4 regions of the Bacillus paramycoides genome follow, and region 3 is predicted to be linked to each of the others. Evidence: riboswitches for the same ligand, from Rfam matches in the RefSeq annotation. Region 3 holds a riboswitch; each other region holds the start of a gene.
The links. A riboswitch is a leader RNA that binds a small molecule or an ion and turns the genes downstream of it on or off. The one in region 3 is predicted to bind S-adenosylmethionine.

Region 1: another riboswitch for S-adenosylmethionine. It lies ahead of metI (cystathionine gamma-synthase/O-acetylhomoserine thiolyase); the one in region 3 lies ahead of metQ (methionine ABC transporter substrate-binding lipoprotein MetQ).
Region 2: another riboswitch for S-adenosylmethionine. It lies ahead of AAG068_RS07235 (Na+/H+ antiporter NhaC family protein); the one in region 3 lies ahead of metQ (methionine ABC transporter substrate-binding lipoprotein MetQ).
Region 4: another riboswitch for S-adenosylmethionine. It lies ahead of AAG068_RS26975 (bifunctional O-acetylhomoserine aminocarboxypropyltransferase/cysteine synthase); the one in region 3 lies ahead of metQ (methionine ABC transporter substrate-binding lipoprotein MetQ).

What each region holds. Positions count from the first base shown of each region.
Region 1 is NZ_CP152427.1:4,128,390-4,134,286, reverse strand. Features, by position in the region: gene metC (cystathionine beta-lyase) at 1-667, opposite strand, end outside; gene metI (cystathionine gamma-synthase/O-acetylhomoserine thiolyase) at 664-1,776, opposite strand; SAM riboswitch class I at 1,871-1,980, opposite strand; SAM riboswitch class I at 2,184-2,293, shown strand; gene AAG068_RS21365 (bifunctional homocysteine S-methyltransferase/methylenetetrahydrofolate reductase) at 2,364-4,196, shown strand; gene metH (methionine synthase) at 4,196-5,897, shown strand, end outside.
Region 2 is NZ_CP152427.1:1,388,108-1,394,004, forward strand. Features, by position in the region: gene AAG068_RS07220 (murein hydrolase activator EnvC family protein) at 1-127, opposite strand, end outside; gene gltP (glutamate/aspartate:proton symporter GltP) at 620-1,891, shown strand; gene AAG068_RS07230 (DUF402 domain-containing protein) at 1,958-2,476, shown strand; SAM riboswitch class I at 2,597-2,702, shown strand; gene AAG068_RS07235 (Na+/H+ antiporter NhaC family protein) at 2,797-4,113, shown strand; gene AAG068_RS07240 (hypothetical protein) at 4,342-4,698, shown strand; gene AAG068_RS07245 (PspA/IM30 family protein) at 4,744-5,394, shown strand; gene liaF (cell wall-active antibiotics response protein LiaF) at 5,501-5,897, shown strand, end outside.
Region 3 is NZ_CP152427.1:3,559,140-3,565,036, forward strand. Features, by position in the region: gene AAG068_RS18265 (heavy metal translocating P-type ATPase) at 1-883, opposite strand, end outside; gene copZ (copper chaperone CopZ) at 980-1,186, opposite strand; gene AAG068_RS18275 (metal-sensing transcriptional repressor) at 1,389-1,691, opposite strand; gene metQ (methionine ABC transporter substrate-binding lipoprotein MetQ) at 2,089-2,895, opposite strand; SAM riboswitch class I at 3,158-3,267, opposite strand; gene AAG068_RS18285 (hypothetical protein) at 3,446-3,673, opposite strand; gene AAG068_RS18290 (alpha/beta hydrolase) at 3,949-4,767, opposite strand; gene AAG068_RS18295 (ABC transporter ATP-binding protein) at 4,784-5,605, opposite strand; gene AAG068_RS18300 (FecCD family ABC transporter permease) at 5,620-5,897, opposite strand, start outside.
Region 4 is NZ_CP152427.1:5,182,036-5,187,932, reverse strand. Features, by position in the region: gene AAG068_RS26990 (transcriptional regulator YeiL) at 1-92, opposite strand, end outside; gene AAG068_RS26985 (YjjG family noncanonical pyrimidine nucleotidase) at 199-894, shown strand; gene AAG068_RS26980 (chloride channel protein) at 935-2,167, opposite strand; SAM riboswitch class I at 2,481-2,585, shown strand; gene AAG068_RS26975 (bifunctional O-acetylhomoserine aminocarboxypropyltransferase/cysteine synthase) at 2,679-3,977, shown strand; gene metA (homoserine O-acetyltransferase MetA) at 3,961-4,866, shown strand; gene AAG068_RS26965 (homoserine dehydrogenase) at 5,008-5,897, shown strand, end outside.

The DNA of each region.
Region 1 (5,897 bases), 570 kb from region 3:
ATCCAAGTTTTTGAGCGAGTTCGGCATCTTTTACAACCGCTAATCCTGCAGTAACATCACTATGACCGGCAATGAATTTTGTGGCACTATGAAGAACGACATCGGCGCCAAGATCAAGTGGCTTCTGGAATAGTGGTGTCAAAAATGTATTATCAACAAAAGTAAGGGCGTCAATAGATTTTGCAAGTTTAGAAACAGCACGAATATCTGTAACTTTTAAAAGTGGATTAGAGGGTGTTTCTACATAAAAGAGTTTTGTATTTGGCTTAATGTTTTGTTTTATTTCTTCTAAATTGGTCATATCAACAAATGTATGTGATACACCGTAACGGGAGAGAACTTCAGTTATCATTCGATAAGTCCCTCCGTATACGTCTTCTGAAATGAGTACGTGATCACCTTGTGAAAGGAGGAGGAATGCAGTAGAAATCGCTGCAATTCCTGATGCGAATGCAAACCCTTTTGTTCCGCCTTCTAATAAAGCGATAATATCTTCAAGCGCTTCGCGAGTTGGATTACCAGAGCGGCTATAGTCATATTTCCCGAACGTATCTACATCAAATTGGTGGAATGTTGATGTATTATAAATGGGAACGTTAACAGCTCCTGTTTGTGAGTCATGTTTATATTGGTTGTGTAGTAAAAGTGTATCTATAGAATAACTCATATTCTTACACCTTCTTTTACAAGTTTAATGGCTTGCTGTAAGTCTTGAATTAAATCGTTACTATTTTCAATACCGACAGAAAATCGAAGAAGACGATTACATACACCGTTTGCTGTTCTAATTTCTTCAGGAATATCAGCGTGTGTTTGTGTTGCCGGATATGTCATTAAACTTTCAACACCACCGAGACTTTCAGCAAATGTAATTAAGGATAAAGATTGTAGGAATGGATTAATCCACGTTTCATCTTTTAGACGAAATGAGATCATGCCGCCTCTTCCAGGGTAAAATACATCTGTCACACCGTCTTCATCATTTAAATAAGCGACAACTGCTTTTGCATTTTCTTCATGTTGTCTCATGCGAAGCGCTAATGTTTTCATACCACGAATTAATAGCCATGAATCAAATGGGCTTAAGACCGCGCCTGATGCATTATGATAATGAGCGATTTCCTCACAAAGTTCCTTTCCTTTTGCAACGACAAGTCCGCTTAGTACATCGTTATGTCCTCCTAAATATTTCGTTGCGCTATGAATTACAATGTCCGCGCCTTCTGTTAATGGCTGCTGTATATAAGGTGTGTAGAACGTGTTGTCTACGATAAGAAGTAGTCCGTGTCTTTTCGCTACAGTTGCGACAGCAGCAATATCAGTAACTTGCATTAATGGATTAGTTGGAGTTTCTATGAAAATAGCCTTCGTTTCAGTTGTGATAGCTTGCTCAATTTGTTTAATAGACTGTGTATTTACGTATCTACATCGAACGTTCCACTTTTTTTCGTGCTCAGAAAATAATCGATAAGTGCCCCCGTATAAATCTTCAGATACAATAAGTTCGTCTCCAGAACGGAATAGGGACAGGACGAGGAGAACAGCTGCCATCCCTGAACTACAGGCATATCCTTGTTCACCGTGTTCTAAGTCTGCAATTGCCTGCTCTAACAGGCCGCGAGTTGGATTGCCAGTTCGTGAATAGTCAAAGCCAGTCGATTTACCAATTCCTTCGTGACGATAGGCAGTTGAAAAATAAACAGGTGGATTAACAGTTCCTGTTGTAGTTTCGCTTCGGTTTCCGATTTGTGCTAGTTTTGTTTCAATAGTTGACATGTGAAAATTCCTCCTTTTTAAATTAACAATTAAGTGAATGTAAAATAAAAAAAGCCTTCTAAGGAAGAAGGCTTTCGGTTTGAATAGAGTCTTCTTCTCATCTGTCAAATCTTTCACAATTTGCTGGAATTAGCACCTTATTAACAAATGTTAATGGTTGCTGAGGCGTCATAGGGCCAGTCCCTCTACCTCTCTAGATAAGAATGTTCGTATGAAATTTTATTATATTTTTAACTTTACAACAAAAGATAATTGAATTGCAACTTTATTTTAAATAATTTTTATTTTTCCGCAAGTGTCATTGACTTTTGCATTTGTGCGTGCTAAATTTATTGAAAAATTAACAAACATTGTTAAAAGGGGAACGCATTTCCTTTTAGCTACATAAATAAAATAATAAAGACAAACTCTTATTGAGAGCGGTGGAGGGAAAGGCCCTATGAAACCCGGCAACCTTCAAACGAAATGTTTGAAACGGTGCTAATACCTGCAAAACGAATGTTTTGCATAATAAGAGGAGGATCGATTATGTCCCCCTCTTCAAAATGAAGAGGGGGTTTTTATATTGATAGAAATGAGGGAGATTGGTGAAATTACTAGATTTATTATCAAAAGGAATTGTAATAGGTGATGGTGCGGTTGGAACGTTATTACATTCACATGGCTTGCAAAGTAGTTTTGAAGAATTGAATATATCTGATCCGGATTTAATTATATCGATTCATAAGCAATATGTAGCTGCTGGGGCAGATGTAATTCAAACAAATACGTACGGAGCAAATGAAGCGAAATTACGTATGTATGGTTTAGAAAATCAAGTTACTGAAATTAATAGAGCAGCAGTAAAACTGGCGAAAGCATCTGTTACAGACAGAAATGCCATTTTAGGAACAATTGGTGGTATGAAACATATCGGAGCTGTTACGACAACTGATATGGAAAGAGAATTTATGTTACTTGAGCAGGCAAGTGCTTTACTAGAAGAACAGGTTGATGGATTACTATTAGAGACTTTTTATGATGAGTTTGAATTACTTCATGCCGTTCAGGTGTTACGAAAACAAACGAATATTCCAATTGTAGCGCAATTAGCGTTACATGAGGCAGGTACGACTCAAAATGGAAATGATGTAAATGAAATATTAAAACAGCTTTTAGATTATGGTGCAAATGTTGTTGGATTGAACTGCCAACTAGGGCCACTTCATATGACGGAAGCTTTTAAAATGATATCGATCCCGCAAAATGGTTATTTGTCAGCATATCCAAATGCAGGTCTCCCGAATTATGTGGAGGGACGTTACGTATATGAGGGAAGTCCAGCTTATTTCGAAGCGATGACACCGAAATTTATTGAGCAAGGTATTCGGTTATTGGGTGGTTGTTGTGGCACTACGCCAGAACATATTGAAAGCATGAAACGTGCCACTTTACATGTTACGCCTGTAATAGAGAAAGATACGATTCAAAGACCGAAAGTAGTTCATACGCATGAGAAACGTTCGAAAGCTCATATTACTTTAGCAGAGAAAGCCAAAAAACAAACGACAGTAGTAGTGGAATTAGATCCACCAAAAACGTTAGATACACAGCGTTTTTTTGAAGGCGCAAGAGCATTGAAAAGAGCTGGAGCAGATGCTATTACTCTAGCAGATAATTCATTAGCATCGCCTCGCGTCTCGAATATGGCAATGGGTGCATTATTAACGAAACACGATATTCCGGTATTGACGCACTTAACGTGTAGAGACCATAACGTCATCGGACTACAATCTCATTTACTAGGATTATCAGCGTTAGGCATGGAAGAAGTGTTAGCTTTAACTGGTGATCCAGCACGCGTTGGTGATTTTCCAGGTGCCACTTCTGTATATGATTTGTCCTCTATTGAGCTCATTAAAATGATTAAAGAAATGAACGATGGGCGCTCCATTTTAGGGAAATCAATAGGTCCAGCAACAAGGTTTTCAGTAGGAGGTGCGTTTAATCCGCATGTAAGACATTTAAAAGCAGCGGTTAAGCGAATGGAACGGAAAATAGATGCTGGAGCAGAATATTTCTTAACGCAGCCAATTTATGATATCGCGTTAATTGAAGAAGTGTATGAAGCGACAAAGCATTTAGAACAACCTATTTTTATTGGGATTATGCCATTAATAAGTAAACGGAATGCAGATTTTCTTCATTTTGAGGTGCCAGGTATTACTTTACCTGAAGCAGTAAGAGAGAGAATGGATGGACATGAAACGAAAGAGGCAGCAATTGAGGAAGGGATTCGTATTTCTCAAGAGTTGATCGATGCGGCGATGAAATATTTTAACGGCATTTATCTTATTACACCATTTCTAAAATATGAAATTACAGAACACCTCGTTAAATATGTGAGAGAAAAGCAAGAAGTGAAAGAAGGTATTAATTGATGAAATGTATAGAAGAAAAATTACAAAATAACATCTTAATATTAGATGGTGCAATGGGAACAATGATTCAGCAAGAGGACTTAACTGCGGAAGATTTCGGAGGAGAAGAGTACGAAGGCTGTAATGAATATTTAGTAGAAACAAGGCCTGATGTCATTTTAAAGATTCATAAAGCTTATATTGAAGCTGGAGCAGATATTATTGAAACAAATACATTTGGGGCGACAAATATTGTATTAAGTGATTATGAGTTGTCTCATTTAGACGAGGAACTAAATGAGAAGGCAGCACGTTTAGCGAAGCAAGCGGTCAATGAAAGCGGGAAGGAAGTATACGTTGCGGGAGCAATGGGGCCGACAACGAAAGCGATTAGTGTTACTGGTGGTGTAACATTTGACGAATTAATTGAAGCTTATACGCGGCAGGCAAGAGGGTTATTGAAGGGAGAAGTGGATGTATTACTCGTTGAGACGAGTCAAGATATGCGTAACGTGAAGGCTGCTTATATTGGAATTCAAGCAGCTTTTGACGAATTAAATACAATTGTACCTATCATGATTTCGGGAACGATTGAACCGATGGGAACGACTCTAGCTGGGCAAACAATTGAGGCTTTTTACTTATCGGTAGAACATATGAAGCCATTATCTGTTGGATTAAACTGTGCGACTGGTCCGGAGTTTATGAGAGATCATATTCGTTCCCTATCAGATTTGTCGGAGTGTTACATTTCTTGTTATCCCAATGCAGGTCTTCCTGATGAAGATGGACATTATCATGAATCTCCATCTTCTCTCGCTGAAAAAGTGAAGCGATTTGCTGAAGAAGGATGGGTTAATATTATCGGTGGTTGTTGTGGCACAACGCCAGAACATATAAAAGCAATGAAAGCTGCATTAGCGTCTCTTAATCCGCGTGAACATCACGAAAGAGCTGGGCACGGTGTTAGTGGATTAGAGGCACTGCAATATGATGACTCTATGAGACCGTTATTTGTTGGTGAAAGAACAAACGTTATTGGATCACGTAAATTTAAACAATTAGTAGCAGAAGGAAAATTTGAAGAGGCTGCGGAAGTTGCAAGAGCGCAAGTGAAGAAAAATGCTCATGTTATTGATATTTGTATGGCAGACCCGGACCGGGATGAAATAGAAGATATGGAAAACTTCTTGGCAGAAGTTACGAAAGTATTAAAAGTCCCGATCATGATTGACTCAACAGATGAAAATGTGATGGAGCGAGCTCTTACTTATATTCAAGGGAAAGCTGTTATTAATTCAATTAATTTAGAAGATGGAGAAGAACGATTTAAAAAAGTGACACCGCTTCTTCAAAAATATGGTGCCGCTATTGTTGTAGGAACAATCGATGAAGACGGTATGGCGGTTAGTGCAGAACGAAAACTCGAAATTGCGAAAAGAAGTTATGAGTTATTGACGACGAAATATGGTATACGCCCGTCAGATATTATTTTTGACGCACTTGTATTTCCTGTAGGTACAGGTGATGAAGAATATATTGGCTCGGCGGCAGCGACGATAGAAGGTATTCGTCTTATTAAAGAAGCGTTACCAGAGTGTTTAACGATTTTAGGTGTAAGTAACATATCATTTGGTTTACCACCAGCTGGGCGTGAAGTATTAAATTCCGTCTTTTTATATCATGCAACGAAAGCAGGATTAGATTACGCGATTGTGAATA
Region 2 (5,897 bases), 2.2 Mb from region 3:
CTTCTAATTCAGATTGAATATTAGATAATTTATCTTGATTCGTTTCAGCATATACGGGTGAAAGTAGCGGAGAAACAAAAAATGTTCCTGCTGCTAAAACGCTAAACGCTGCAAATTTCTTTTTCATGGTTGTCTAACTCCTTTCCCTATGAATGTTATATATCATAAGAAGAAGAGTGTCTATCGTTGTAATCATAATGTAAAGAAAATTTTATAAAATTGCTAAGTTTTGTCGGAATTTAGCATTTTTCAACAGTAATTGTAATGGTGATTTTATTTTTTTAGTTTGTGCAACAAAGGTGTATTCTAGATTTTATCTGTTAAATAAAGGGAAAAATAGCGGTTTTATATAGTGAAATTTAAGTTGAAAACCCTTTAAAATACTAATGAGGAATCGTTCTCATGTTAGGTTTTCTGACATGAGGTTTTTTTTTGTCAAGAAAATTATTTGTGTTCAGGAAAAGTTATTTTGTTGTCAGATTTAATTTTTTGATTTATGATTTTTAACAGGGACAAAATGTAGTGAATTGTCGAATAATATGTAATACTCTTAATTTCGAGTTTTATAGAGATAGAATGAGAGATAGAGTGACACATCGAAGAGGGGGTTACAACAAATATGAAAAGAATAGGACTTGCATGGCAAATATTAATTGGTCTTGCGCTAGGTATTGCAGTTGGGGCGATTTTCTTTGGCAATCCGGCAGTGGTGAGTTATTTACAACCAATTGGTGATATTTTTATCCGATTAATTAAAATGATCGTTGTACCGATTGTTGTAGCAAGTATTGTTGTTGGGGTTGCTGGTGTTGGCGATGTTAAAAAATTAGGTCGACTAGGCGGAAAAACAATTATTTACTTTGAAATTATTACAACAATTGCAATTATTGTTGGTCTATTAATTGCGAATATTTTCCAACCAGGAAAAGGCGTAAATATGGAGCAGTTAACAAAGACAGATATTTCGAAATATACACATACGACAGAGCAAGTACAAAGTCATTCATTTGCAGATACATTTGTAAATATTGTTCCAACGAACATTGTGAAGTCATTAGCTGACGGAGATATGCTTGCTATTATCTTCTTCTCTGTATTATTTGGCTTAGGTGTAGCGGCAATTGGTGAAAGAGGAAGACCGGTTCTTCAATTTTTCCAAGGTGTAGCTGATGCAATGTTTTATGTAACAAACCAAGTTATGAAATTTGCACCATTTGGTGTGTTTGCACTAATTGGAGTTACAGTTTCTACATTTGGTCTTTCTTCATTAATTCCATTAGGGAAATTATTAATTGTAGTATACGGAGCAATGATTTTCTTCGTTGTAGTCGTATTAGGAATTACAGCGAAAATATTTGGAATTAACATTTTCCAATTCTTTAAGATTTTAAAAGACGAACTGATCTTAGCATACTCTACAGCAAGTTCAGAAACAGTTTTACCAAAAATCATGGAGAAGATGGAGAAGTTCGGTTGTCCAAAGGCAATTACATCTTTCGTTATTCCGACAGGTTATTCATTTAACTTAGATGGATCAACTTTATATCAAGCAATTGCAGCTATTTTCTTAGCGCAAATGTACGGTATTGATTTATCTATTACACAACAAATTACATTATTACTTGTATTAATGCTTACATCAAAAGGTATTGCGGGTGTACCGGGCGTATCATTCGTTGTATTATTAGCGACACTTGGTACAGTAGGTATTCCAGCTGAAGGTTTAGCCTTTATCGCTGGTATTGACCGTATTTTAGATATGGCTCGTACAGCAGTTAACGTTGTAGGTAACTCTTTAGCAGCTGTAGTTATGTCTAAGTGGGAAGGTCAGTATGACGCTGAAAAAGGACAAGCCTACTTGAAAGAAATTTCTAATAAGCAAGCAGCTTAATTATAATTTGAACAAGCTCTCACATAATATGTGGGGGCTTTTCTATATAGAAAGGGAGCAGACGAAATGAAACGTAAATATGGTGACGGTTCTTCGTGGAAGCGACTAATAGAGAGGGATTATACGGTTAAGCAAATAGAAGAGGGGATGCTAGGAATATTAGAAATAAAAAAGGTGAGAGAACCTAGTTGTAAAGAATATGATGGAAAAGAGCTTTGTATTGCTGGCAATCGGTATACGTGGATTCAGTATTTCATAGACGGGAAAAACTTTGCGATTACCGCTATGTTAGATGATCAAAAAGAATTAGTACAATATTATATCGATGTGGCGAAAGAATATAAAATAGACGAACGTGGTTTACCGTATTTTGATGATTTATATTTAGATGTAGTGTTATTACCGAACGGTAAAATGTATATATTGGATGAAGATGAGCTAGAGGATGCTTATAAAAGTGGCGATGTTACAAAAGAAGAGTATGAGTTGGCTTGGTACACTACGAAATGGATCATAGATGCAATAAAAAATTGTGAATTTTATTGGATTTCAATATTGGAAGAAGAAATCAAAAAGTTAAAATGATTGTTGTATTCAAATTTTTGTATAATTACCAAAAAAATCTATACAAAAAATAATTGACTTTTGTTTTGTAAGCGAGTAAAGTTAGGGAAGAAATTATTATTAAAAAATAAATATGAAACCTTCTTATAAAGAGAGGCGGAGGGACTGGCCCTACGATGCCTCGGCAGCGGACTCGATTTCAGAGTGCTGTGCCAAATCCAGCAAGCATGTGCTTGAAAGATGAGAAGAGTGTTTCTTATAGATGTATAAGACCTCTTCTCATTGGAAGAGGTCTTTTATTATTCATTAGAAAAAGGTTGAAACTAGGGAGAGATGGTACTTTGAAAGAAACGAGAGGAAATGGTTTGGCTTTATTACCACTTGGGATATTTTTGGCGCTATTTATTGGTTCTGGAATTATTACAGGTGATTTCTATAAATTGCCGATACTTGTAGCAATTTCAATTGCTGTAGGAGTGGCTTTAGCAATGAATCGTAAAGAAAGTTTTAATGTAAAAGTAGAACGATTTGCTAAAGGTGCAGGGAACCCAGATATTATGATTATGGTTCTAATTTTTGTCCTAGCAGGAGCATTTTCTGAAACAGCAAAAGGGATGGGCGGCGTTGATTCTACAGTTAACTTAGCGTTATCCATTTTACCGCAAGGATTTATCGTAGCTGGAATTTTTGTTATAGGAGCATTTATTTCATTAGCGATGGGAACTTCAATGGGAACAATAGCTGCATTAGCACCAATTGCTGTAGGTATTAGTGGGCAAACTGATATCTCCATTGCACTTACGATGGCTACTGTTGTTGGGGGAGCGATGTTTGGTGATAATTTATCATTTATTTCAGATACAACAATCGCAGCTGTACGTTCGCAAGGAACAGAAATGAAAGATAAGTTTAAAACGAACTTTTTAATTGTATTACCAGCGGCTATTATTACAATTGTATTATTAGTAATCGTTACTTTAGGAAGCGACACACAGATTAAAGCGCATAGCTTTGACTGGATAAAGATTTTACCGTATGCAGGAGTACTTATTACAGCATTACTTGGCTGGAATGTACTTATTGTGTTAACTGGTGGAACTGTACTATCTGGCGTTATCGGTCTTTTAGATGGCAGTTACACGTTAGAGAGTTTCTTTAAAAGTGTAACGACTGGAATGGGCGGTATGATGGAGTTAGTACTACTTGCTATTTTAATTGGCGGTATGGTCGAACTGATTCAATATAATGGTGGCATTCAATATTTAATGAATATTTTAACTCGTAACATTCGTTCAAAAAAAGGAGCAGAGTTCGGTATTGCTGGCTTAGTAAGTATGACGAATATGTGTACAGCGAATAATACGATTTCTATTATCTTTACAGGTCCGCTTGCGAAAAACATTGCAGATCAATATGAAATTGATCCCCGTAAATCAGCGAGTGTATTAGATCTTTTCTCATGCTGTGTGCAAGGATTAATTCCGTATGGTGCGCAAATGTTAACGGCAGCAGGGTTTGCGGCGTTATCTCCGATTGAATTGTTACCATATGCGTTTTATCCGATCTTAGTTGGAGTATGTGGAATCATTTCTATATTAATTGGTTTCCCGAGGTTTTCTAAAGTAGCGGGAAAGAAAGAGTATGATAAAACAGCATAATGAAAATGAAGTTTATGAATTGTAACGAAAGCCGTACAGAGAATGTTCTCTGTGCGGCTTTTTATGTGCGGAAAAAGAGTGAATGATTCTATCCTACCGTATGTTTTTACAAAAGGCTGAATGCAACTCGGTCTTAAGTCTGAGTCAAAAACGGTTCTTAAGCTCGTTATGGAAAAAAGAAAAAATAGTTAAGATAAGAGTATCAAATCGAAGGGAGGCAAGCACAAGATGAAACAATTTCTAGCGTTTATCGCGGCTGGTATTTTAGCTTTAATTGCTCTTGGCAGTCTTGCTGGTATTATAGGATTCGCAATTGGAGCAGGAGTTGTGTACTGGAGCTATAAATCATTTGTGCGAGCACAATCATTTTTTGGAAAGTTAGCTTGGGGTATTGTTGGTTTAATCGGCTTGTCCATCGCCCTTTCTCATTCCCCAGCATTAATCGGTATTGCAGCATTAGTAGTTTTATACTACGGATACCGTGAGTGGAAAAAAGAAAAAGATGTAGTTGTTGATTCTGCTCCAGAAAGTTCTAAACCATATAGCAACTTTGAAGATGAGTGGAACAAGTTAATGAAAAACTAATATAAAATAAATCAAATTTATAAAGTAGAAGAGAGGAAGATTATAATGAAACAATCTTTATTCGGACGTGTACGCGATGCAATTTTAGCAGATTTTCATAATGTATTAGATGAGAAAGAAAGAAAAAACCCAATCGCTATGTTAAACCAGTATTTACGCGATAGTGAGCGTGAAATAACAAAAATTGAGAAGTTAATTCAGCGTCATAAAACATTAAAATCTAATTTTGCTCGTGAACTTGAGCAAGCGCGATATTTCGTTAATAAAAGATCAAAGCAAGCAATCATTGCTCAAGAAGCAGGCGAACTACAACTACATGAGCGTGCCTTAGAGGAAGTAGCTTATTATGAAGGGCAAGTAACTCGATTAGAAGAAATGTATGCAGGTGTTGTAGAGCAAATTGATGAGTTAGAGCGTCGTCTTTCTGAAATGAAAAATAAATTAAAAGAAATGCACGCAAAGCGTATGGAATTAATGGCACGTGAAAATATGGCGCATGCAAATCGCCGTATGAATACTGCGATGCATAAAATGGATGAAAATAATCCATTCTTACGATTTGAAGAAATTGAGGATCATATTCGCGACTTAGAAACTCGTATGAATGAGGAACATGAACGTGACACATTTGATATGAAGATTGCAAAGCTTGAGCGTGAAATGAAGGAAAAAAATGATGTGTCGTTAACAAAATAATAGTAGTATATTATAAAACAGGCTTATGATATAGTGATAGGAGAAAAGGTGTTGGAAAGCAATGCCTTTTCTTCTATGTATATGTGACAAGAAGGGGGGAGCTGAAATGAAGAAACATTTTTCAAAAACACAATTAATGGGGATGCTCCTCATCATATTTGGATTCGGTCTTTTTCTTGATATGATACTTGGACATTTTGAACCAGGTGGTCTCATTTTTGCATTTATTATGCTTATGTTTGGAAGACATTATCGTAAAAAGAATCGTTATGTACGGGGAAATGTATTTTTATTTGTTGGCGGTATCGTATTTTTATTCTTCTTATTTTCATCAGCAGCATTTGTTCTTGTCGTATTCGCTTGTTTAGCTTTAATTGGTTATCAATTGATTAAACAAGGACATAAGCAAAAAGCAATGAAGGTTGAAATTAAAGAAAAAGGGATTATAGACGAAGAGAAACAAATATATCGTACAGAACCATATTTGAAAAATATGTTTGTAG
Region 3 (5,897 bases):
TCAACTTTTTAATTGCTTCTGATGAACGTCCCTTTGCTTTTGCTTCAAATAATTTACCTAAAATAATTAGTGTAATAAGTACCGCGCTCGTTTCAAAATATAAATCTGTCATATGTTCCGAAGAACCGATAGATTGAATGCTTAAATATACACTATAGAAATAGGCGGCCGACGTTCCAAGTGCCACAAGAACATCCATGTTAGCACTTTTATTACGTAACGCTTTATAGGCCCCAACATAAAATTGCCCACCAATAATAAACTGAACTGGCGTTGCAAGAGCTAGTTGCACCCAAGGGTTCATAAGCATATCAGGTAAATAAATAAACGATGTAAATGAGAAATGACTTACCATTGCCCAAAGTAACGGGAATGATAAAATAAACGAAATGATAAATTTCTTCTTTTGTCGCTCAATTTCTTGTAAGCGATGATCAGTTGATCCGTCTTGCTCATCTGATTTCACTTCCAATTTATATCCTAATTTCGTAATTGCACTCTTCATTTCATTTACATTAATTTCATCAGGATTAAAATCTACTGTAGCCGATTCCAAAGCGAAATTTACTGTCGCTCCGTTCACACCTTGTAACTTATTTAAACGCTTTTCTACTCTATTCGCACATGCTGCGCATGTCATCCCTGAAACAGTAAACTCAGCTTTATCACTTACAATTCCATATCCTAACGATTCAACTTTTTCCTTAAATTGTTGCGGATTTGTTTTTTGAGGATCATACATTATTTTTGTTTTTTCAAGTGCAAAATTTACATTTGCATCATGAACACCGTCTACTTTTTTCAGACCTTTTTCAATTCTATTCGCACATGCCGCACATGTCATTCCTGATATTTGAAGATTGGCCTCTTTCTGTTCATTCATGTCTCTCACCTCTATATACCCTTATGAGGTATAATTATTAGCAAAATAAATCGTACTTTCTATAAAGTACGATTTATTTCCATATCTAAAAAATAATTATTGAACATCGTATCCTTGATCTTCAATTACAGCAACGATATCTTTTAACGTTACAACTGATGAGTCGATAGTAACTTCAACAGTGCCTTCTGCTAATTGAACCTTCACTTGTTCAACACCGTTTAGTTCTTTCACACTGCTTTCAATAGAATTTACACAATGTCCACAAGACATACCTTCAACTTTTAATGTTAACTGTTCCATTTAAAATCCTCCTCTTGTTTCTTCATTGTTTGTTAATCACAATTACATCTTACCATACCCCCCTAAGGTAATCAATGGTTTTGTATCATGATTTTTCAATTATTTTCTAAAAGTTTATTTTACATACACTTTTTCACATCAATACCCCGAAACCTTATATGAAAGTAAACAAAAAACAAGCCAGTTACATACTAGCTTGTTTTTACGCTTTTGAAAAACGTTCAAATACAGTCATTAATTCTTCAATTGCTTCGTCACCATTGCCATCTTTAATAGCACCTGAAACGCAATGACTTGTATGGTTTTTTAATACACCCATTCCTACTTTTTTCATCGCTGCATTAATCGCTGAAATTTGCACTAAAATATCCACACAATAGCGATCATTTTCAATCATATTTTGAATACCGCGGACCTGTCCTTCAATTCTCTTTAATCTATTTATAATTTGTTCTTTTTCTTTTTCTGATCTATGTGTTACCGCTTCATGCTCTTTATGACCCATATTATCACCTTCTTAAAGTTTCTCTTCATCCAATAAAACAATTGCTTTTACGAGTATACCAATTATAGCATTAATTATCTATGTATGATACCCCATATGAGTATATTTCCGCTCTAAGCTTATTCTTAACAATTTATTAGCTTCTCAGTCTCAATTTTCATGATACCCTTTCCTTTTTCAAAAAAACATTACATTCTCCATCAGAACTTAATAAAGTAAAATGTTTATTCACTTTTGTGCTATGTTCTTCAACTAAAGCCTCCATTAATGTACATTCCCTAACAATTTCTCGTTGCAAATATAAAAGGGCTACCTTAGTAGCCCTTAATAAAATAATTAATTTTCATCAGTTATAAAATACGTAGTTGTAAAGAGTACAATTTCTTAGTTTTCAAAGTTATTCTTTTACAGGAATAACAGCACCGTTATATTCCTTATTAATAAAATCTTCAATTTCTTTCGAATGCAATACTTCTACAAGTGCTTTAATTTCTTTCTTATCTTTGTCACCTTTACGAACTGCAACTACGTTTACATATGGAGAATCCTTACCTTCAATCGCAATTGCATCTTTTCTTGGATTTAATTTTGCATCAATTGCATAGTTAGCATTAATTAAAATAGCATCACCTTCTTTATTTTTATACATTTGTGTTAATAAACCAGGCTCAATGTCTGTTTTGAATTTCAAATTTTTCGGATTTTCTGCAATATCTTTTACGGTTGCTTTTACAGGATCTATACCATCTTTAATTTTTAAAATACCTTCTTTTTGTAAAATCGCTAAACCACGTCCATGATCAGTAATTGCATTACTCATAATAATTGTTGCACCATCTGGAAGCTCTTTTAGATTTTTATATTTTTGAGAATATAAACCGATTGGTTCAATGTGTATTTTTCCAGCTACTTCAAAATCATATTTTTTGTCTTTCATTTCTTTCTCTAAGAACGGAATACCTTGGAAATAATTTACATCTAATTCTTTATTCGCCAATGATTTATTTGGTAATACGTAGTCTTGGAATTTTTTAATTTCTAGTTCTACACCTTTTTTCTCAAGTAATGGTTTTGCTTTTTCCAAAATAACTGCATGAGGTACATTAGAAGCACCAACAACAAGCTTATCTTCACTTTTTCCTCCACAAGCAGCTAAACCAAAAATTGTCGTTGTAATAAGTCCTGATAGTAATAGTTTTTTCATGTTGTAAACACCCTTCTTCTTTTATGTATTTATTTATTAATTCACGCTGTAACAAATCAATAATCCATTTTATTAGAACAACACTAGGACATGCACAAATTGGTTCATTGATTTTCACATCGTTATTCCTCCTGCACACGGACTGTATAAATCGCTCTATTTTCCCTCAGAATAGTCTTCACTCACATTTGAACAACAAAAAACCTTTCTGCCCTTAGAATGAGCAGAAAGGTTTGTATGCATATATCGATACTATCCCTTTCTCTCATCTCTCAAAGCATTTGCTTTGCAGGAATTAGCACCATTTCAATGTAAAAATTGATGGTTGCTGGGTTTCATAGGGCACAGTCCCTCCACCTCTCTGGATAAGAGAAATCAGATTTAATTTTCATCTGATTCGAAATCTATTAAATTATCTATATTTTATGAATTGAATTTTATCAACATAAACTCGTTATGTCAATAATTGTTTATGAAAAAAACTTCAATCACAAATATAAAAGTCTCAATCCACACGTATAAATTGAGACTTCTTTCTTCCTATATATAATTATTGCTGATCACATACTTTTGTATCATTCACTACTGAAGTTCCTTCAACGGTTACCGTATGAAAACAGTCATTTACACGAACTGTCACAACATTATCTTGCCGATCAATAACGTGATATTCATTAAAATTTTTATTTAGAGCACTGCGAATTTGTTCTCCCTCATAAATTGGAATGCCATGTGATAAAACCCAAATAAGCCCAGCGATAGCGAGAATAGTTTTCATACGATCTACCTCCTTGAGAATATAGTGAACTTTTAATCCGTTCTTTTAGCTCCACTAATCATAAATGGAATGAACTAAGCCTTTTTGGAAATAAGTTCATTTCGTCTATTTTATGTTTATGCTAATTGTGACCGAATTGTGACAACTTTTTGTCTCTTTAGACGAAAAGTTGAAACAAAACTTTCAAAAAGGACAATTCTACTTGAACAAACGAAAGGCTATGGAGAATTTCCCCATAGCCTTTCGTTTGCATTTTATTAGACAATCATTCCAAATTATACGTGACTAATAAATCTTAACCCTTTACTTAAAGAAGTCGGCACAACAGATGCGTGATTCTCCCCTTCAGCTTCATAAAACGTAAATCTAAACTGATCATGTTTTACTTGGAAAAGGCGCTCTGATAATTCATTTGCCCCTACAACCATATGCTCTCGTTCTAGTGATCCAACTGTAAGGAACACTCCCGTTTCAAACTTGGCACTGTTTAATTCATTTATAAAATTCTCTTCTTTTTCAAGAACAGATTGATTATTCCACCAAATAGACGGACTACTAATAAAATAATTTTGAAAAGCATTTGCGTTTGTGAATAGTATATGTAAAGCAAATAAACCACCTAGTGAATGCCCAAATAACGTTTGTTTTCTTTTATCAATCTCATAATTCTTTTCAATCTGCGGCTTTAATTCTTCTTCAATAAAAGTAAAGAAATTATTTGCTCCTCCTGTTTTAGGCCACGGTTTACCGTCTGGTTTTAAAGGCGCATCTTTTGAAATTACGCTAGGCGTAAAATCATAGCATCTTTCTTCACCTGAAAATGCCCCTTCAATCGGATAACCAATACCTACTATAATGGCTGGTGAAACACCTGTTTTTTCTGCCCTAACTGATTGTATTTTAACCGCTTCATGGAATGTTTGAAAAAAGGCATTGCCATCTAATACGTATATAACAGGATAGCCTGACTCTGGTGCTGGTTGCCTCGGCTTTGAAATATAAATTTGATATTCCTTACTTTCTATTTTCGAATACATTTTCCACTGTTCCGTATTAGATGTTATAATCTGCTGTTTTTCAATCGTAGTATTCATCTTATATCCCCCCTTTTTAACTCATTACATATATTTCAACTTTCTCTTCTTGAAGTCCAACGCTATCGTACCCAAAACAAACAGGAGACCCATTATACGGATCAATCATGACACGCGCATCAATATGAAATACTTCTTTTAACACTTCATTTGTTATGATTTCTTCTGGGATACCAGTTGTAACGATTTCCCCTTCCTTCATTGCAATAATCTCATCTGAAAACCTTGCTGCATGGTTAATATCGTGTAGTACCATTACGACCGTACAATTATGTTCTTTATTTAACCTCTCCACAATTTGTAATACATCTAATTGATGAGACATATCAAGATATGTTGTTGGTTCATCTAGTAGTAACACTTCTGTCTCTTGTGCTAAAGCCATCGCTAGCCATACCTTTTGCCTTTGACCACCAGATAGATTTGCTATTTGTCTCGTTCTAAATTCAGATGTTTTCGTTATATCTAAGGCCCAATCAATCATCTCTTTATCTTTTGAAGTTAACTTATTTACGTTATTTCGATGTGGATAGCGTCCATAAGAAATTAATTCTTCTACTTTCAGCTCTCCTGGTGCAATTGGAGTTTGCGGAAGTAAAGCTAACTGCTTCGCAATTTCTTTCGTTGGAATTGTATTTAAATCCTGTCCTTGTAAATAGACTTTACCGCTCTTTTGCTTTAAAATTCTTCCCATTGTTTTTAACAGTGTAGATTTACCGCACCCGTTTGGTCCTATAATTGTCGTTACTTTTCCTTCTTGTATTTCCACATTTAAATCGCGAAACACTGTAAGCTTTTCATAACTCGTTTCTAAATTTTTTGCACTTAAAATACTCACTTTTATTCCTCCTCTTACGCTTTCGCCTTATAAAGTAAATATAAGAAATACGGTACGCCGACAATAGAAATAACGATTCCCACTGGTAACTCTACAGGTGTGAAGACTGTTTTTGCAATAAAGTCTGAAGCAATTACAAGGAACATACCGATTACTCCACACGTAGGAATGATATGCTTATGCTGAATGCCGACAAGTCTTTTCGCTATATGCGGTGCCATTAGTCCAATGAAACCAATACTTCCTGAAACAGCAACACATGCACTAACAAGTCCGATACTACTTAGTAGTA
Region 4 (5,897 bases), 1.6 Mb from region 3:
GCATACGGTAAGATGTCAAAAGAAAAGAGAGTATGGAAGTTGTAAGTTTGTATGTAATGAGAGATTTCTTCGCTATTTTTGCTGACTTTCATATTTTCACCTCATACTTAGTATGAGATATCTCCTATTATTTTTACAAGAAAGAATGATACGATTTACTTAAATTTGTTTTTGTAGAAAAGAGAGTGTGAGGGGTTTATGAAAAAATACAAAACACTATTATTTGATGTAGATGATACATTGTTAGATTTTCAAAAGGCGGAAAAAACGGCGTTACGTATGCTTTTTGAAGAGAAAGGGATGTCTCTAACTAGCGAGATTGAAGCGCAATATAAAAAAATTAATAAAAGTCTTTGGACCGCTTTTGAAGAAGGTGAAATAAATCGTGATGAAGTCGTAAATACACGATTTTCGATTTTGTTTAAAGAATACGGGGAAGAAGTAGATGGGATATTATTCGAATATAATTATCGCAACTACTTAGAGGAAGGGAATCACCTCATACAAGGTGCATTTGAATTTATAAATCAAATTCAAGGAGAGTATGATTTATATATAGTGACAAACGGTGTTTCTAAAACGCAAGATAAACGTTTGCGTAATGCAGGATTACATTCAATGTTTAAAGATATTTTTGTTTCTGAAGATACAGGTTATCAAAAGCCAATGAAGGAGTATTTTGATTATGTTTTTGAGCGAATTCCTAATTTTTCTCCTGAAGAAGGGCTCATTATTGGGGATTCGTTAAGCGCTGATATTAAAGGTGGATATGTAGCGGGAATTGATACTTGTTGGTTTAATCCAGAAAAGAAATCAAATCATAGCGAGATTATGCCAACATATGAAGTGCAAAATTTTGAAGAATTATATGCACTGTTGAAGCAGCATGTGTAATAAAAATAGGCAGTGGAACTTTTGTCCCTACTGCCTATTTTTATGCGTTTGTAGCTTCGCTGTTTTTAGGAAGTGGAAATGTATTACCAATCGCTGCCGCTCCAAGCATTGGTAATAGTAAATTGAGCGGGAAAAACATGAGTAGTAGTAAGGTTATAGCAATTGGTTTTCTTAATGCATAGCTTGAAATTGCTGTCGTGACGATGGCTACCGAAGCGATTGGATCTATCGGGATAATGGACGCTATCGCATATCCAATACTAGATCCAGCAAATATAATGGGGAAAATATGCCCGCCGCGCCAACCTGTATTTAAACAAACGGCAGTAATACATAATTTTAAAACACCTGAAAGAAGTAGTACCCAGAAGGATAAATGGCTCCATTCCACGACTAAATCTTTTAATTGATGTTCTCCTGAAAATAACGTGTACGGGAGAAACGTTCCTGTAATTCCTAATAAAATACCACCAATAATTCCAAGTGCTAGTTTATATTCTTTTAAGGGATGGATTAATTTCTCTAATGTGAATTCTAATTTGAAATAAAAGAATCCAACTATAGCACCGATACTAGCAAGTGGTAGAAAGGCAATCCATTCGTTAAGAGAAAGAGAACCTTCTCCGAAATCAACGATAAAGGATCCGCGATTATCGAATTTACTAAGTAATAAATAAATGGAAAAACCAGCGAAAGTAGTAGCTAAATATACAATTGCTTTTTGTCCTTTAGAAAATTCATTAATTTGGTCACCCTCATTTTCATTTGGAGCTAAATAACCGAATAGCGGCGCATTAAAAATTACACTTAAAGTAGCACCAATTCCAACCTCTGTTAGTTCATTCATTCCCTTTAAGGCGAATGTAAAACGATCCCCTACCCATGTACAAAGTCCACCAATAATGCCAACAAGTGCTGCTTCAGGACCTAAGCTAGCTCCAAAGATTAAAACGATAATCGCAGTTAAAGTAGCTTTATGTACAAAGCGGTATTCAATTCTACCTGTTTCTTTGTATTCACCCATCACTTCTGGCATAAGACGTGGATATGTGCCGAAATACTTTTGAGTTAAACCAACGAGAATACCACCGATAGTTGTGACGCAAATAGTGTAGTAAGGGGGAGAAGCGAAAATAGTAGGTAAGTACTCCCAAATAAAGTGAATGCCGATATTTATTGTAACTAAAAATAACCAGACTGTTGCTCCTACTATAGAGCCTAAAAGAGTGCCGTATAGGACGAGTATATAGTGCATGTCCTTTGTGTTTGTCATGTTATACCTCCGTTATGTAAGTTGTAATGTTAAAAGGATTAAATATGCTACTTTTAAATGAATATGTATAGTATTTTTTTGAGAGGGTGACTTATTCAATATATTGAGGTCTCGTGAGAATTTGAAATGTATACGTTAAACTACTTATTTAATTCTATATAGTAATCAGGGGTTTTGAAAGGTCTTTTTCACATAGATATGGAATATATTTCTTTTGTTATGCATGTTAAATTCTTCGTAATTAATTTAGAACATTCAGACAAACTGATTGACATTAGGAAATTATTGCTATAAAATCAACGGTAATTGCATAGTCTTATCAAGAAAAGGTGGAGGGACAGGCCCGATGAAACCTTGGCAACAGCCGTATAACGGAATTGTGCCAAATCCTGCAGGTAATAATCCTGAAAGATAAGAAAGAGCCTTTAGAGCGTGTTTTCAAACTGCTCCTTTCTTGTTTTCAGGAAAGGAGCAGTTTTTTATTTTGTATAAAAAGAAAGGAGAATGAGAGATGGGAGAATCATGGGGAAAAGGGACAATTTGTGTGCAAGGTGGCTATACGCCAAAGAATGGTGAACCGCGTGTTTTACCGCTTTATCAAAGTACAACGTATAAATACGATACTTCGGATGATTTAGCAGCCTTATTTAACTTAGAGGCGGAAGGGTATATATATACGCGTATTGGAAACCCTACTTTAGCTGCATTTGAGCAAAAGCTAGCGGATTTAGAGGGTGGTGTAGGAGCTGTTGCAACGGCTTCTGGGCAGGCTGCTATTATGCTTGCTGTTTTAAATATTTGTAGTAGCGGAGACCACTTGCTTTGTTCTTCCACAGTTTATGGCGGGACATTTAATTTATTTGGAGTGAGTTTGCGTAAGCTTGGTATTGATGTTACATTCTTTAATCCGAATTTAACTGCTGATGAAATTGTGGCCCTTGCTAATGATAAGACGAAACTCGTTTATGCAGAATCGCTAGGAAATCCAGCGATGAACGTTTTAAATTTCAAAGAACTTTCAGATGCAGCGAAAGAGTTGGAAGTGCCTTTTATCGTGGATAATACATTAGCAACTCCTTATTTATGCCAAGCATTTGAACATGGAGCAAATATTATCGTTCATTCTACGACGAAATATATTGATGGTCATGCGAGTTCGTTAGGCGGCATTGTCATTGACGGAGGGAACTTCGATTGGAAAAATGGGAAATATCCTGAACTAGTTGAACCGGATCCAAGTTATCACGGCGTAAGTTACGTTCAAAATTTTGGTGCAGCAGCTTATATTGTGAAGGCACGTGTTCAATTATTAAGAGACTACGGAAACTGTATGAGCCCATTCAATGCCTATATTAGCAATATCGGTTTAGAAACACTGCATTTACGAATGGAGCGTCATAGTGAAAATGCTCTTGCAGTTGCTAAGTGGCTTGCTAACCATGATCGTATTGAATGGGTGAATTATCCAGGGTTAGATAGTAATGAAAATTATTCGTTAGCACAAAAGTATTTGAAGAAAGGTGCTAGTGGGGTTTTAACATTCGGCATTAAGGGAGGATTAGAAGCAGCGAAAGAATTTATCGCAAATGTAAAACTAGCAACTCTCGTAACGCATGTAGCTGATGCGCGAACTTGCGTTATACATCCCGCTAGTACAACGCATAGACAATTAAGTGCTGAAGATCAACGTTTAGCTGGCGTTACATCAGATTTAATTCGTTTATCGGTTGGTATAGAAGATGTTTCGGATATTATTGCCGATTTAGAAGCAGCGTTAGTCGGAGGCAAACAACATGCCGATCATAATTGATAAAGATTTACCGGCTCGCAAAGTGTTGCAGGAGGAAAATATTTTTGTAATGACGAAGGAGCGAGCAGAGACACAAGATATACGGGCCTTGAAAATTGCTATATTAAATTTAATGCCTACAAAGCAAGAAACAGAAGCGCAATTACTTCGTTTAATTGGCAATACACCGTTGCAATTAGATGTTCATTTACTTCATATGGAATCACATTTATCCCGTAATGTAGCACAGGAACATTTAACGAGTTTTTATAAGACATTCCGTGATATTGAGAATGAGAAATTTGATGGACTGATTATTACAGGAGCACCAGTTGAAACCCTTTCTTTTGAAGAGGTAGATTATTGGGAAGAGCTTAAACGTATTATGGAGTATTCAAAAAAGAACGTAACATCTACGCTTCATATTTGCTGGGGGGCACAGGCTGGTTTGTATCATCATTATGGTGTTCCAAAGTATCCTCTTGAGGAGAAAATGTTTGGTGTATTTGAACATGAAGTTCGTGAGCAACATGTGAAATTGTTACAAGGGTTTGATGAGTTATTTTTTGCCCCGCATTCTCGTCATACGGAAGTACGAGAGAGTGACATTGGAGAAGTGAAAGAGTTAACGTTATTAGCAAACTCTGAGGAAGCGGGTGTTCATCTTGTTATTGGGCAAGAAGGAAGACAAGTGTTTGCGCTCGGTCATAGTGAATATAGTTGTGATACGTTAAAGCAAGAATACGAACGAGATCGTGACAAAGGGTTAAATATTGATGTGCCGAAAAATTATTTTAAGCATGATAATCCAAATGAGAAACCGCTTGTAAGGTGGAGAAGCCATGGAAATCTATTATTCTCTAATTGGCTAAATTATTACGTGTATCAAGAAACCCCTTATGTATTATAAAAAAAGATTGTGTAACACGTGGCAACGTTTTCTTTGCAATGGTTAACTTATATTTTTCCGAATGTTCTAAAAACATTGTTTTTCAGATTTTTTACTCATATAATTTCATCTAAACACAATTTTTGAGGGGTGGACAGTATTATGAAAGAAATTCAAGTTGGTTTATTAGGTCTTGGGACAGTTGGTAGCGGTGTAGTTCGTATCATTACAGATCATCAAGAGCGACTCATACACCAAGTAGGTTGTCCTGTAAAAGTAAAGAAAGTACTAGTACAAAATATTGAAAAAGAGAGAGAAGTAGAGGTACCTTCTACTCTATTAACGCAAAATGCAAATGAAATTTTAGATAATCCAAATATTGATGTTGTCATCGAAGTGATGGGTGGCATTGATGATGCAAAATCATATATTTTACAAGCTTTACAAAGCGGGAAGCATGTTGTGACTGCCAATAAAGATTTAATGGCGTTACATGGAGCGGAACTCTTAGCGGTAGCAAAAGATAATAAAGCAGATTTGTTTTATGAAGCAAGTGTAGCCGGAGGAATTCCGATTTTACGAAGTATCGTAGAGGGACTTTCTTCAGATCTTATTACGAAAGTAATGGGAATTGTAAATGGAACGACAAATTTTATTTTGACGAAAATGTCAGATGAAGGGAGAGCATATAACGACGTGTTAAAAGAAGCCCAGCAACTTGGATTTGCAGAAGCAGATCCAACATCAGATGTAGAAGGTTTAGACGCAGCAAGAAAAATGACGATTTTGGCTACCCTTGGTTTCTCTACAAATGTAGAGCTTGGAGATGTGAAGGTAAAAGGAATTACTTCTATTACAGAAGAAGATATTGAATACAGTAAGAGTTTAGGATACACGATTAAATTAATCGGCCTTGCGAAGCGAGATGGTGAAAAATTAGAGGTTACAGTTGAACCGACACTACTTCCAAATACACATCCTCTTGCGGCCGTACAAAACGAATATAACGCTGTATATGTGTATGGGGAAGCGGTCGGAGAAACGATGTTTTA